Regions from separate parts of the Chryseomicrobium imtechense genome, predicted to be linked through region 2. Evidence: riboswitches for the same ligand, from Rfam matches in the RefSeq annotation. Region 2 holds a riboswitch; each other region holds the start of a gene.
The links. Region 2 has a riboswitch for S-adenosylmethionine ahead of AB5N96_RS07760 (methionine biosynthesis PLP-dependent protein). Riboswitches for the same ligand answer to the same signal wherever they lie in the genome.
Positions count from the first base shown of each region.

Region 1 (4,875 bases), on a different contig from region 2:
TAGATGAGGTTCCGATTACAGGAGTCAAAACAGCTGGAGTCAAAGCCATCAATGTAAAAGATGGCGATTCAGTAGTTGCATTTACACTGATTAAAAAGGATAGCCAAGATTTCTTTGTGTTAGTGACACACCGTGGGGCGATGAAAAAGCTTGCTAGAAAAGAGCTCGAGCCAAGTTCACGTGCAAAGCGTGGGGTAGTCGTACTTCGAGAACTGAAGTCGAATGCGCATCGCGTGATTGATGTGGTGTACGTCTCAAATGCTGATTTTGTCATTCCTCATACAGCAGCTGGAGTTTCCGAGCCAATTGCTGTAAAAGAGATGAAATCTGTAGACCGCTATTCAAACGGTAGTTTTTTAGTTGACGTGGATCAAACTGGACCCGTGGAAAAACTAACTGTTAAGGAATTATAGTATAGAAGTAAACTAAAAAGCATTTTCTCTTGAGCTTTGAGAGGAAGTGCTTTTTGGTTTTCCTGGAGTTTGGTAAACACGATTAAAAGTTGGTTAGAAGGGAGGTATGGTGAGGAGAAATAAATCGTTTCGTCGCTGGAAATTGCATTTTCGTCGCCGTATGTGAGAAATACGTCGCTAGAATGGAAGTTTTCGTCGCTGGATTATGCTCATGCAGTGGATTCGGCGCTCAAGTTTGAATTTGCGTCGCAGTTATCACGATTTGCGTCGCTAGAATTAAACTTTTCGTCGCTCAAGGTAACTATCAAAATATCCAACGATTTTTCATTAGTTGATTAGATAAACTGGATGAAATTTCACATGCATGAAATCTTATTATTTCTCAAATATCTCATTGTTTCAAGTATACTACTTAATGAAACTTAACTTTAGATAATATATATTATGGAAACTAATTTTAAAAAATAACAATGGAGACCTCACTACACGGTCTCCTATCATCCACTATTTACTCATAATCCAATCAAGCATTTCAACTCGTTCACCAACCACGGGATCTCTATCTTCGACCATCCATGCATAATACACCGTTCCTAATGCTTTGATTGCATCCACTAATAAATTCTCTTCAAATCCATGCTCATCAATCAACAATTCAACTTTTAATTTAAATTCAACCAAGTTCTTGTTCTTATTAAATAAAAATTGCACACAATCATAATATCTATGACCAACGACGCCTTTTGGATCAATGATGACAAATCCACGCAAATCATCCCACAAAATGTTCTCATGATGCAAATCTCCATGTAAAATCGTCGTTTGCTGCAACTCATGAATTCTTTGTTTAGCGCGTTTTGCTTCTAATCGCCAATCTTCAGGAATCGCATCATAGTGAGTCTCTAAACTCTCAAACCATCGCTCAATTTGTGGTAACTGATTCAAATCGGTAGTTGGCACCTCCGTGTCATGCAACCTCCTCCACTGCTCCACAAATAAACGAACACTCGTTCTCGTTTCGGGAAATCGGACATTTAGTGTATAACCAGGCGATATATCTTCCATAATATAGTAGCCGAAGTCGGTGTTTTTAAACAAGAGCTGTGGTACTCCAAACGTTCCAAAGGCCTGCATAGCAACTGCTTCATTTGTGAAATCAGTACCGGGTATACCAACCTTCAAGACAACAGACTTCCCCTTCATCGTTGCTCGGGCTACATAATTGTAAGACAGGTTCGAAAATGGCGTCAGTCCAGTCAATTCATGTAAACAGGCGATCTTCTCAAGTTGTTTCGGGAGTTCTACTAGCCACACCTCGCCTCTCTTTCCGAACGCAACCCGGATCTTTTCTTCAAAGCTCATGACGAAGTGCTCCACTCAAAAGGGGTCTGCTGGTAGACATAATAATTTAACCAATTCGAGAACAATAAATGGGTGTGAGAACGCCACGTGTTTTGAGGATCTTTTGTTGGGTCATCATCAGGAAAATAATTCTCTGGCACTTCGCACTCCAATCCTTTTGCGATGTCTCGCTCATATTCATCTCGTAATGTCGTCGCATCATATTCTAAATGACCAGTTGCCATGATGTGGCGTTGGTCTTTTGATTGCACCAAAAACACACCCGCTTGATCTGAAACTGCTACTACTTCAAGGGCTGGCTGCTTCAAGAGTTTTTCGTAACTGACCGTCGTATGACGAGAGTGCGGTGCCAAGAACGTATCATTGAATCCGCGAACAAGCGGACTATGAGGTGTTAACAACGAGTGTGGGTAAACTCCCGAACATTTCTTCGGTAAATCTTCTTTCTCGATAGTAAACTCGTGATAAAGCACGGCCTGAGCTCCCCAGCAAATCGATAACGTTGATGTCACATGCGTCTTCGCCCAAAATAACAAGGTCACAATCTCAGGCCAGTAGGCCACTTCTTCAAAGGGCATTTGCTCGACCGGCGCGCCCGTCACAATCATTCCGTCAAATCGTCGGTCTTTGATATCCTCGAATACTGTATAAAACTGATCCAAGTGACTGCTACTGACATTTTTCGGTTGATAACTAGCCATACGTAAAAATGTCACATTCGTCTGAAGTGGCGTATTTCCAAGTAAACGCAGTAACTGATGCTCGGTTTTCTCTTTTTCCGGCATCAAATTGACAATGAGTACTTCAAGTGGACGAATATCTTGCGTGTGCGCGCGTTCTTGGTCCATCACAAAGATATTTTCATCACGGAGTTTTTCAATTACAGGTAAATCTTTCGGCAAATTGATTGGCATTGGTTTCTCTCCTTAAAAAAACACTCTACCCATAACAAGGGCAGAGTGTCGGTAGTATTATCTTCCAAGTCAGCACTTGATGGAGGAAGCACCTTTCTGTCAAACAGAGGTTGCTGAAGCGTCACCGGGCCATGTCCCTCGACTTCTCTTGATAATGAATATGCAATTTTGTATTGATGCGATTGTATCAAACGCAATCGTAAAGTTCAAGCCTACTCTTCGATATCAAATATCAATTCGTCTTCATCGCTCAAACTGCTTCCATCTGAGAAGAATGCAGTCGTAGTCAATACGAGCTGTGTCGCTTCTTCCCCTTCTTCTGGCACCCAGCGTTCATCCGGCATGATTTCAAACGGAATCATGAGCGTTCCTTTTGATGCCGGATTGCCGACTGGCTCAAAGGATAGTTTTGCAATCAATTCACGTTTTTCTTTCTTGCATACTTCTAAACGGATGTCTTCTACCTCTTCTTGCTGCTCCAGTCCCTCGATGTAAATGGTGCCGGATAAATTGATGCCATGTTCGATATACGGGTGATCGACCACCGTATCGATTTTGATAAGACCTTTTTCAATATGGGATTCAAACGAGTTCATACTTACTCCACCTTATTCGTTTTCGATAAATATTCGTAGTGATTCTCCACAACCGGTTCATAACGATTATACCGCATTTTAAATAACCGGAAGAAGTGAGTTACGATTACTTTAACTATAGTATACCCTGGAATCCCAAGGATAATGCCAGGCACTCCAAATAAGGAACCTGCTGTTACAAGTACGAATATGATGGTAATCGGATGAATATGCAACGTTTTCCCCATAATCTGCGGAGAAATGAATTTTCCTTCAACAAGTTGCACGACCGTCCATACAGCAGCGAGTTTGAGAAGCATGAATGGCGACTGCACGAGCGCAATAATTACTGCTGGTGTTATTGCAATAATCGGCCCTAAATAGGGAACCACACTCGTCACCATTGCAATAGCACCTAATAACACTGCATATGGCATCTGGATGATGCTAAATCCGATGAACACCATAATTCCAATAGCTGCCGATACTAACAGCTGACCCTGGATATACGAACTGATTTGACGGTCAATGTCTGCAAACACTTGAGCCGTCTCCTCACGCATACGCGGAGGCAATAGACGTAAAAAGTATTGTGGTAACTTTTCTCCATCTTTTAATAAATAGAACAAGATAAATGGAACGGTAACAATCGCAAGTACAAAACTTGTAATCGCTCCAATGAATGAACTGATACCCGTTGCAACACGTGCGAACGTATCTTGGAAGAACACCGCCAATTGACTTGGTATCTCTTGTATCCACTGATTGATATCTGCTTCTAGTGAATTATAAATCCCTGAAAACATCGATGTTTGTAGCCATATTGTAATGTTATTAATGAGTTGAGAAAAAACTTCTGGGAAGTTCTCAACAAATCGAATGGTCTGATCTTTTAAAAATGGGAACACCAAGAATACAAGAAGTGTAATCAATCCAATCACTGCTAAGAACAGAATCAGTATTCCCCAAATACGAGGAACCTTTATTTTCTCAAGTAAACGTAGAATCGGACGTAACAAGTAATACAAAATAGTCGCCAAAATAATCGGTAACACGACATTCCCTAAAAATACGGTGAATGGATTGAAGACAAACGATACCAAATCAAAGATAAAAATCGTCAACCCAATCAGTAGAAGCAATAACAAAGCAAAGATTGTATTTTTTCCGCCTAAAAATTGAATAAAGCGTGTATCAAAAAAACCTGGTTTCTTGTCATCAAACATAGAGATCCTCCTACTCTAAGAACTCAGCAATTGCTGCTTGTGCTGCTTGTTGATCAATTTCGATGACGCTTCCTGCATGACTGTATGAATTGTAGCGGTATTCTCCTTCTCGAGGAATCGTTAAACGCTCTACTTCAGGGCTTCCGCCTAGCGCCACATCTAACAAGTAATTCAACTTATCTGTATTTGTAATATCCGTTTGAATGTACCCATTTAAAGCACCCGCAAACTTCGGAAGACGATGAAGATTGCCGACAGATGTTACTTCGTTAGAAAGTGCTTCAATGACAACTTGTTGCCGTCTCACTCGACCGAAATCACCTTCTTCGTCTTTTCGGAAGCGCGCATATCCTAGTAACTCTTGGCCGTTCAATTGATGCACCCC
Region 1 is NZ_JBGOBM010000019.1:2,952-7,826, reverse strand. It holds gene parC (DNA topoisomerase IV subunit A) at 1-413, shown strand, start outside; gene AB5N96_RS12870 (aminoglycoside phosphotransferase family protein) at 918-1,775, opposite strand; gene metA (homoserine O-acetyltransferase MetA) at 1,772-2,689, opposite strand; SAM riboswitch class I at 2,744-2,847, opposite strand; gene AB5N96_RS12860 (sporulation protein) at 2,902-3,285, opposite strand; gene AB5N96_RS12855 (AI-2E family transporter) at 3,288-4,490, opposite strand; gene AB5N96_RS12850 (LCP family protein) at 4,501-4,875, opposite strand, start outside.
Region 1: linked by a shared signal. The riboswitch ahead of metA (homoserine O-acetyltransferase MetA) and the one ahead of AB5N96_RS07760 (methionine biosynthesis PLP-dependent protein) in region 2 are both predicted to bind S-adenosylmethionine.

Region 2 (4,875 bases):
GGAATCTTAATCGGCTTTTCCATCACACCAGCCACTCCTCAGTACGTCATTCCTATCAGTGGAATGGTCATCGGAAACTCGATGGTGCTGGCTATTCTGTTTTTGAACCGATTCACTTCAGAGATTGAAAGTCACGAAGATCAAATCGAACTCATCTTATCTTTAGGAGGAACACCGAAACAAGCGATACACACACGTTTGATTCAAGCAATCAAGACAAGTATGATACCGACGATTGAAAGTCAAAAAACGATGGGTCTCGTGCAACTTCCTGGAATGATGAGTGGGCAGATCATTGCAGGGGCAGACCCGATTCAAGCTGTGCAATTCCAGTTGTTAATCGTGTTCTTAATTTTAACGACTGCTGCAGTGACCAGCATTGCACAAGGTTTCCTTTCCTATCCAACACTCTTTAATGAACGTTACCAATTACTTCAGGAAGGAAGAACTAGATGATTTCAAAAAAACAACGAGCGTTAACGCAACTACAGAGTTTAGACTTTGTGCTTCGATGCCCGCATTGTCAGAAGGCAGCTCAGGCTACCGATACCGGTATGACATGTGAGAATCATCATACGTTTGATGTGGCCAAACAAGGCTACCTTCACTTGGCGGGGACTGTGGCGAAGAGTCGTTACACAAAAGAATTGTTTAGAGCTAGACAGGCACTACTTTCAGAAACGAGATTTTTCAATCCGGTGATTTCTGAGATTGCAACGTGGATAGAAGGTGAGTCCTCTTTGTCATCACCTCTACTCGTAGACATGGGCTGCGGGGAAGGGACACATCTGGCAGGTATTCTAGAACAAGTAAAAAGTGGTCGGGGTATTGGAATAGATCTTGCGAAAGAAGGAATTCAATTAGCAACGAATCACGACGTCGATGCACTCTGGCTCGTTGCGGATTTGGCTAAATCTCCTGTTCAAGAGCACTCCGTGGATGTCGTATTGAATATTCTTTCTCCAGCAAACCATCAAGAGTTTAGACGTATACTGAAAGCTGGTGGGTACGTGGTGAAGGTGATTCCAAATGCACAGTACTTAGAGGAACTCAGGAAGTTCTTTTATGCGGGAACTGACAAAGAAACGTATGAAAACGAAGGCGCAAAAGAGCAGTTTGAGAAGACGTTGGAGACTGTTCATGTCAGTCGACAGAACTATAGTGTCGAGTTGACCGATGAGCAGTGGCGCGACCTCATTGCGATGACGCCTCTTACTTGGAATGCACCACCTGAGCAAGTGAACGAGTTTATCGAACTGGCGTTACCATCAGTTACTGTGGATTTGACGGTTTTGGTCGGGAAGTTGAAGAAAAGCTAATTGGACAGGGTCCGCTCCGAGGAGCGAACCCTGTTTTTTCTGTAAAGTGCGTGATTAGTTTCCATAATACGACTTCGGTAGAATAAATTGCGGTTTGGGTAGAACAAATCGTGATTTGGGTAGAATAAATCTTAGTTACGTCCGATGAACGCCCGCTCACCCACCCAAACTCTTTACGAACCCCACTCCGTTCGCTTCAATATCCACGATGTTAACAAGAAAATCGCCCCAACACCGATAGAAGACGCTGGTGGAAAGGGTGCATACGGTCCGAAATAGGGTAAGAAATAATTCGAGAGACCGATTGCTGCCATAGCAAGAGCTCCTAAAACAGCTGCGCCGACATATTCTTTCCAACGAGATTTCAAGCTTGCCTCTTCAAACGAGGTTTTGTGCAATTGACGGAACACTAAGCGGATCAAGAGCCACACAATGAACACCATCAACCCAACTTGAATCAACGATGGAATCAAGTAAATACGATCATCTGGCATTTCATCGAAGTAGGCAATCGCAGCCATAATAACCCCGCGCGCGATAAAGTAGTATGCGAGCAGCTGGAACGCCATGCGTCCCCAAAACTTCACCATGTCGCGTTTCTCTTCTTGTGGAATTTGTTCGATGACGTCATCAGCGTAAGCCTTTGGATCCTCTCCAAATACATCTTTTGCAGATTTTCCGTCTTCTTGTGCTTCAAGCAAGTGATCAAGCATATCCATCAAGACTTCTTCACTCTTTTGCTCGGACAATAGAAGCTTCGTTCGGATATAAACTATCAATTGCTCGTAATACACTTTATTTGGAACATGTAATAACTCGCGTTTTTCATTGTTCAGTTTGATTAACTCATGTGCTTTCATTCGCTTTCCTCCTTTAATAATGCATGTAGTGGGACAGACAGCAATTGCCACTCGTTGCGAATGGTTGCCAATGTGGCTTGTCCACTTTGTGTGATGGAATAGTATTTGCGATTCGGTCCAGACTCAGATGGACGCATTTCACTGACGATCAAGCCCTGTTTTTGCAACCGTAATAAGACCGGATAAATGGTGCCTTCTGGGACATCGGGAAGACCGGAATCCTGTAACTTCCTGGACAATTCATATCCATACACAGTTTGTTTATCGATAACTGCAAGAACACATCCGTCAAGAAAACCTTTCAGTAGTTGACTGCGAACTGTCATAGCGCTCCTCCTTGCTAGTTTGTAATGCAAGATAGCGGGGTGAAAAAATAGCTACTTGGTAATGCAAAGTAGTTAATTACAGTCTACTGTGTGAGAAATGGGAAGTCAACTAAAAGCTTGAAATTCTATTGACACATCTTCCTTCAATGCGTTAAAGTGGTAAAAAGCTTTGAAGACCGAACTAAATACGCAATTTCTTATCGCGAGAGGTAGAGGGACTGGCCCTACGACACCTCAGCAACCAGCTGCAAAGCAGTATGGTGCTAATTCCAGCAGAACCATTGTGTTCTGATAGATAAGAGGGATAGAATTGATTACACGCCTTCTTATTTTTAATAAGAGGGCGTTTTTCTATACCTTCCACTACTTAGGAGGAGTAAATATGACACATCAACTAGAAACCAAACTCGCACAAGCCGGGAACCGAAGTGACTCAGCAACCGGAGCAGTAAGCCTTCCTATTCATCTCTCAACAGCCTACATCCACCCAGGAATCGGGCAATCAACGGGGTATGATTACTCGCGAACTGCTAATCCTACGCGAACTTCCCTCGAGCTAACACTGGCGGACCTTGAAAGAGGTGATCATGGTTTTGCCTTCAGTTCAGGAATGGCGGCTGTTCACGCTGTACTTCAGTTATTTAAGTTGGGTGATGAGCTAGTCGTATCCGAAGACTTATACGGAGGGAGCTATCGGTTGTTCCATCAGTTAGAAGAACGGACGGGTTTACACTTCCGTTACGTAGACACTTCAAAGCTTCAGTCAATCGAGGCTGCCATCACTGAGCGCACAAAAGCAGTGTTCATCGAATCTCCAACAAATCCATTGATGAAAGAAACAGACATTCAAGCTGTTGCCGAACTGGCAAAAGGACACGAAATCCTGCTGATCGTCGATAACACTTTCTATACACCAATTCTGCAGCAACCGATCACGCTAGGAGCAGATATTGTCATTCATAGTGCGACGAAGTATTTGGGTGGCCACAATGATGTGTTAGCAGGTGCTGTTATTACAAAAGGACAGGCGCTTGGTGAGCAACTCACAATCATTCAAAATTCAATCGGGGCCGTACCTAGTCCGTTAGACTGTTGGCTGTTAGTGAGAAGTCTTAAAACGTTGGGCCTCCGAGTCGAGCGCCAACAACAAAATGCGCAGAAACTTGCAGAGTTCTTAACACAACACGTAGCAATTGATTCCGTGTTGTATCCAGGGAAAGGCGGAATGTTATCGTTTCGGTTACAGAAAGAAGAGTGGGTACCACAATTCCTCGAGGGTCTTACACTCATTGCATTTGCAGAAAGTCTTGGTGGAGTTGAAAGCTTCATCACCTACCCGACAACACAAACCCATGCCGATATTCCGGTAGCAGAGCGTGAACGAGTCGGAATCTGCGGAAGACTTCTTCGTTTTTCTGTAGGCATTGAACATGTGGACGATTTGAAAGCAGAACTGCAACATATTTTAGATGGGTTAGTAGGTGAAGCCGAATGAAACGACCGTTTTTGGAACAACTGCAAGACCGTGTTTTAGTGGCGGACGGGGCAATGGGCACACTGCTTTACTCGTACGGCGTCGATCACTGCAATGAAGAACTAAACCTTTCTCACCCGGAAGACGTCCTGCGTGTACATGAACAGTATATTGCAGCAGGAGCGGAAGTGATTCAGACAAACACCTACGCAGCGAATTACGTGAAACTCGCACGTTATGGTTTGCAAGAACAAGTGAAAGCCATCAATACAGCGGCAGTAAAACTTGCCAAACAAGCTGCGGGGGACGAGGTATACGTCCTTGGAACATTTGGAGGATTGCGTGGAATCAAACAAGACATTCCACTCGATGAAATCAAACGCAGTTTTAGAGAACAGCTCTATATTTTCTTAATGGAAGGCGTCGACGCACTGTTACTCGAAACGTACTACGATTTTGAAGAACTAAAAGCCGTTGTGCAAATCGCAAAGGCAGAGTGTGAGTTACCGGTTATCGCAGAAGTGTCGATGCATGAAGTGGGTGTATTGCAAAACGGCTATTCACTTGCACAAGCATTTGAAGAGTTGGAAGTTGCAGGAGCCGATGTTGTTGGTGTCAATTGTCGAATGGGTCCATTCCATATGCTGAGTGCTCTCAAGCAAGTTCCGATTCCCAAAAAGGCATTGCTCTCCGTCTATCCGAATGCGAGTCTTCCTCAAGTGGAAGAAGGTCGCTATTCGTACGCAGAAGAGTTTCACTATTTTGCAGAAATTGCGGAGGAGCTGAGACAACAAGGTGTCCACTTGATCGGAGGCTGTTGTGGAACAACGCCTGGCCATATTCAAGCAATCGCAGAAACTCTAGGCGACCGCACGCCGATTTCGACTAAACAAATC
Region 2 is NZ_JBGOBM010000006.1:112,135-117,009, reverse strand. It holds partial or broken gene AB5N96_RS07780 (ABC transporter permease) at 1-456, shown strand, start outside; gene AB5N96_RS07775 (putative RNA methyltransferase) at 453-1,319, shown strand; gene AB5N96_RS07770 (DUF1129 family protein) at 1,493-2,179, opposite strand; gene AB5N96_RS07765 (PadR family transcriptional regulator) at 2,176-2,505, opposite strand; SAM riboswitch class I at 2,700-2,807, shown strand; gene AB5N96_RS07760 (methionine biosynthesis PLP-dependent protein) at 2,888-4,000, shown strand; gene AB5N96_RS07755 (bifunctional homocysteine S-methyltransferase/methylenetetrahydrofolate reductase) at 3,997-4,875, shown strand, end outside.

Region 3 (4,875 bases), on a different contig from region 2:
GTGCTGCTTCGTAGTTTGGATCAAACTCGATGTTTTTTGGATTTTCGATTACGTCTTCAATTGTAGCAGTCGTTTTTTCAACTTCTGGGTCAAGAGTGATCAGCCCAGCAGCCTCTAACATAGAAAGTACACGACCGTGGTCAGCTACCGAGTTACTCATTAGAATAACTGCACCATCTGGAAGCTCGTCAATTGAACCAAATTTCTTAGAGTAAAGACCGATTGGCTCGATATGAATGCCACCAGCATTTACAAAATCATACCCATTGTCAGCAATTTGAGACTCTAAGTACGGAATGTGTTGGAAGTAGTTTGCGTCTAAGTCACCGTTATCTAAATCTTGGTTAGGAAGAACGTAATCTTGATACGTTTCAACTACAAGTTCGATTCCTTGCTCTTCAAGTAGTGGTTTAACTTGCTCTAAAATTACTGCATGAGGTACGTTTGAAGCACCTACTGTAAGTGTTGAGTTTTCTCCTTCTGAAGAAGAACCTCCTTCAGATCCACATGCTGCTAAAGTTAAAATGCTTGCTCCTAGTGCAAAACCTGTAAGTAATTTTTTCATGTACGTTCTCTCCTCTATTATCGTTTGTCTAATCGGTTTGTTAACCAGTCTCCGATCCACTGGATGATAAATACTATGATTAAGATGATGATTGTAGCAACGATCATGACATCGTTTTGCGTTCGTTGGAACCCGTCTAAGAAGGCAAGTGTTCCAAGTCCGCCAGCGCCAATGACACCTGCCATCGCCGTGTACCCTACTAATGCAATCGATGTTACTGTAATTCCGGAAACAATCGCTGGCATGGATTCTGGAAGCAACACTTTTCGAATGATTGTCCAAGTCGTAGCTCCCATCGATTTTGCAGCTTCTAAAACACCTTTATCAATTTCTTTTAAAGCAATCAATACCATTCGCGCATAGAACGGTGCAGCTCCAATGATTAGTGCTGGGAATGCCGCGTTCGGTCCACGAATACTTCCAAGAAGGAACTTCGTGAATGGAATCAATAAGATAATCAATATGATAAATGGAATAGAACGGAAGATATTCACGAGTGCTCCAGTTAACCAGTTTGCAAATTTATTTGCCCATGCTTGGTGAGGGCTTGTCAGAAATAAAACTAAGCCGATCGCCAAACCGAAGACAAATGTTAAAGCGGTTGAAATTGCTGTCATATAAAGCGTTTCATACGTAGCTTCCCACATCTTCGGCCAGTCGACATTCGGTAAAAGATTTTCAATCATGTTGAATGACCTCCGATTGTACTTTTTGTGCATGTAAGTAACCTAACGCTTCATCGATAGCGAGTGCATCCCCATCAATGTGAAGCAACAAAGTACCTAACGCACCGTTTTGCGTTTGTGTAATGTTACCTTGAACAATTGTTACCTCAAGTCCGTACTGCTTAATCAATCGAGCAATCAACGGTTGGTCCGTTTGATCACCGACAAATGTAAGTTTGACGAGTTTTCCATTTGGATACATTTCTAAGAAGTGATCGACAGTATCTGAGAAATGTGCACCATCTGAAATCTGTGAAACAAAGCGTTTTGTGATAGGTTGTTGTGGATTCTTAAAGACATCAATGACTTGCCCCTCTTCAACCACAAGACCATTCTCCATCACAGCTACGCGGTGACAAATCTTTTGAATGACGTGCATCTCGTGTGTGATCAACACGATAGTTAAACCTAATTGCTTATTGATGGTAACGAGAAGATCTAAAATCTGATCGGTTGTTTCAGGATCAAGTGCAGATGTTGCTTCGTCACATAGCAGAACTTCAGGTCGATTGGCTAAAGCACGTGCAATCCCAACACGTTGTTTTTGACCTCCAGAGAGTTGTGAAGGATAGGCTTTTTCTCGCCCTTCTAACCCTACTAAAGCGACAAGCTCTTTTACGCGCTCACTGCGTTGATCTTTTGAAACACCTGCGATTTCGAGTGGGAACGCGATGTTTTCCTCTACTGTACGAGACCATAATAGATTGAAGTGTTGAAAAATCATGCTGACTTTTTGGCGGAACCCGCGCATCTCTTTTGAAGAGAGCTTGGAGACTTCACGTCCGTTTACTTGAATTTGTCCATCGGTAGGACGTTCAAGTCCGTTCAGTAAACGAATGAGTGAACTTTTCCCTGCCCCACTGTAGCCGATAATCCCGTAAATCTCGCCCTGTTGGATAGATAATGAGACATTGTCGACGGCAACCACCTTGCCATTTTTTGTCGTGTATTCTTTTAAAACTTTAGATAATTGAATCATTTGCGTGCCGCCTCCTTTCTAAAATTTTTGGATGGATACAAAAAGACCCTTTCTGCGCAAAGACAGAAAGGGTCATCGTTTTATCAACAGATATCCATTCTCTCATCCTCCAAAGCGCTAGCTTTGCGTGACTTGGCACCATTTCACTTTCGTGACGGTTGCCGGGCTTCATAGGGCACTTCCCTCCACCTCTCTTTATAAGAGCGACGCATATTCAATTAGTATTGTTGTCAGTAATCGAATAGTATCATAGCCATTTTTGACAGTCAACTATTTTTCATCACAAATTTTCATTATTTTTTATTGAGCAGTTTTGAGTTTCTCTAGTAGATAAGGCACAGATTGAAATGCATAGACTTTTTCGAAAGCATTCGGTCCTTTTTTAATCAACAAACATGGAACACTTTCCACTTGAAATTCTTCCATGAGTTCTGGTGAGTAGTTCGCATTAAGTTGCGGAACGGGTTCGTCAATCAGTTGTTCACAGACTGTGAGCATTTTGGATGCTACTTGGCAGGTGCCGCACATGGGTGTGTAGATATAGAGTATGGACTGGTCGGTTTGTTTCCAGTCGCTGTATGTGATTTCGTTCATTTGGGTCTCCACCTTTACTTTGCTTAAAGTATCAAACCCGCCGTTTGTTTTCAAGAAAAAAGCCCGCCAATTTCGGCGGACTTAGGATTAGCTGATTAATTCTTCGTACTGGTCTGCAGTCATCAATGCATCGGACTCCGCAGAATCCGAAGGCTCTACTTTGATCATCCATGCATTTTCATAAGGAGATTCGTTTACGAACTCTGGGCTATCTTCCAAAGACTCGTTTACTTCAACGACTTTCCCGCTAATCGGTGCATACAATTCAGAAACCGTCTTTACAGACTCAACGCTTCCGAATGCGTCACCCGCTTTAATTTCATCTCCAACCGCTGGTAGCTCAACGAATACGATGTCCCCTAGCTCGGATTGTGCGAAATCTGTAATACCGATTGTTGCTGTGCCTTCTTCATGCTTTACCCACTCATGGTCTTTAGAATAACGAAGTTCTTTAGGAATACTCATCATTAATCTCCTCTCGACATCTGCAATTTTCTCTTTAATAGTGACACAATTCATGCATTTCGACAAGCGGTTATTTTGTCCAAACGTTCTTAAATTCCTCTTCTCGGAAACCAATTGTAGCTTTCGTGCCATCTGTTGTAAATGGACGTTTGATTAGCATACCGTCAGAAACTAAAAGATCTAGTTTTGCATCATCTGTCATTCTTGGTAGTCGGTTTTTCAGACCCATTTCACGATATTTTTGTCCTGTTGCATTAAATAAACGTTTCAGTTCAATTCCATTTTCCTCTGCCATTGATTTTAATAATTCACGGCTTGGTGGATTTTCCACAATATGATGGTACGTAAATTCTACGTTGTGATCTTTCAAGAATTTTTCTGCTTTTTTGCATGTAGTACAAATTGGGTAACCATACATTTCAATTGCCATACAAGTTCCTCCTCTAGAGTCGATCTACTAGTAGTATACCGACCTTTGGGCAAATAGAAAAATCCCTGCAGGAAATGCAGGGAAAATTCGTATTAAACTACATACTTCTCAGCGTCGATCAGCTTAACAGAAGCTTCACGTTTTTTCGTCACTAAGTTGTACGGTGTGTTACGCGTTAATTTACGAAGTGCTGACAACATCATACGCTGATTGTCACCGTCAACTGCTGCAAGTAATGTATCTTTTGCATACTTTTCGATTTCTTCGAAAGCTTCTTGGCAATAGATCTCTGTGTACAGAAGTTTTTGAGCCGCTTTTTCAGCGCCTACTTTGTTCAATGCTTTTTCTGTACGAAGAACTGCTGATTCCATAGCAAATAAGTTGTTCGCGATGTTTGCGATATTTACAAGCACTTCTTGCTCAGCATCTAATTTTGCGCCGTAGCGTTGTGCTGCAAGACCTGCTGCTAACAAACCAATCTTTTTCGCGTTCTTCACAAGCACTTTTTCTTTTGCTAGTGGCTCGTCGCCTACTTCTTCTGGCATCATCATGAGAAGCTCTTCTTGAAGTTTCATAGCTTGTTGAAGAAGTGGAAGTTCACCCTTCATTGCTTTCTTCAAGAATGTACCTGGAACGATCATACGGTTGATTTCATTTGTTCCTTCGAAGATACGGTTGATACGAGAATCGCGGTAGATGCGCTCTACTTCATACTCTTGCATGAAGCCATATCCGCCATGTAACTGAACCGCTTCGTCTGCGATGTAATCAAGCACTTCAGAACCTACGACTTTGTTGATTGAGCATTCGATCGCATACTCAGCGATTGCTGCTGCGATTTCTTTTCCGTCTTTTTGTGCTTCTTCAGATAGCTCGTTCATACGCTCTTCGAAGTAGCCTACTGTACGGTAGATCAAGCTTTCTGTTGCGTATAGTTTTGATGCCATTGTTGCAAGCTTTTGCTTCGTTAAGTTGAAGGAAGAAAGTGGTGTCTTGAACTGTTGACGTTGGTTTGAGTAGCTGATAGCTAATTCAAGTGCACGTTTCGCTCCACCGACAGTACCTACTCCTAATTTGTAACGCCCAATGTTTAAGATGTTGAATGCGATGATGTGAC
Region 3 is NZ_JBGOBM010000007.1:41,852-46,726, forward strand. It holds gene AB5N96_RS08535 (MetQ/NlpA family ABC transporter substrate-binding protein) at 1-565, opposite strand, end outside; gene AB5N96_RS08540 (methionine ABC transporter permease) at 583-1,251, opposite strand; gene AB5N96_RS08545 (methionine ABC transporter ATP-binding protein) at 1,244-2,269, opposite strand; SAM riboswitch class I at 2,369-2,473, opposite strand; gene AB5N96_RS08550 (thioredoxin family protein) at 2,570-2,863, opposite strand; gene gcvH (glycine cleavage system protein GcvH) at 2,951-3,328, opposite strand; gene AB5N96_RS08560 (arsenate reductase family protein) at 3,399-3,758, opposite strand; gene AB5N96_RS08565 (acyl-CoA dehydrogenase FadE) at 3,851-4,875, opposite strand, start outside.
Region 3: linked by a shared signal. The riboswitch ahead of AB5N96_RS08545 (methionine ABC transporter ATP-binding protein) and the one ahead of AB5N96_RS07760 (methionine biosynthesis PLP-dependent protein) in region 2 are both predicted to bind S-adenosylmethionine.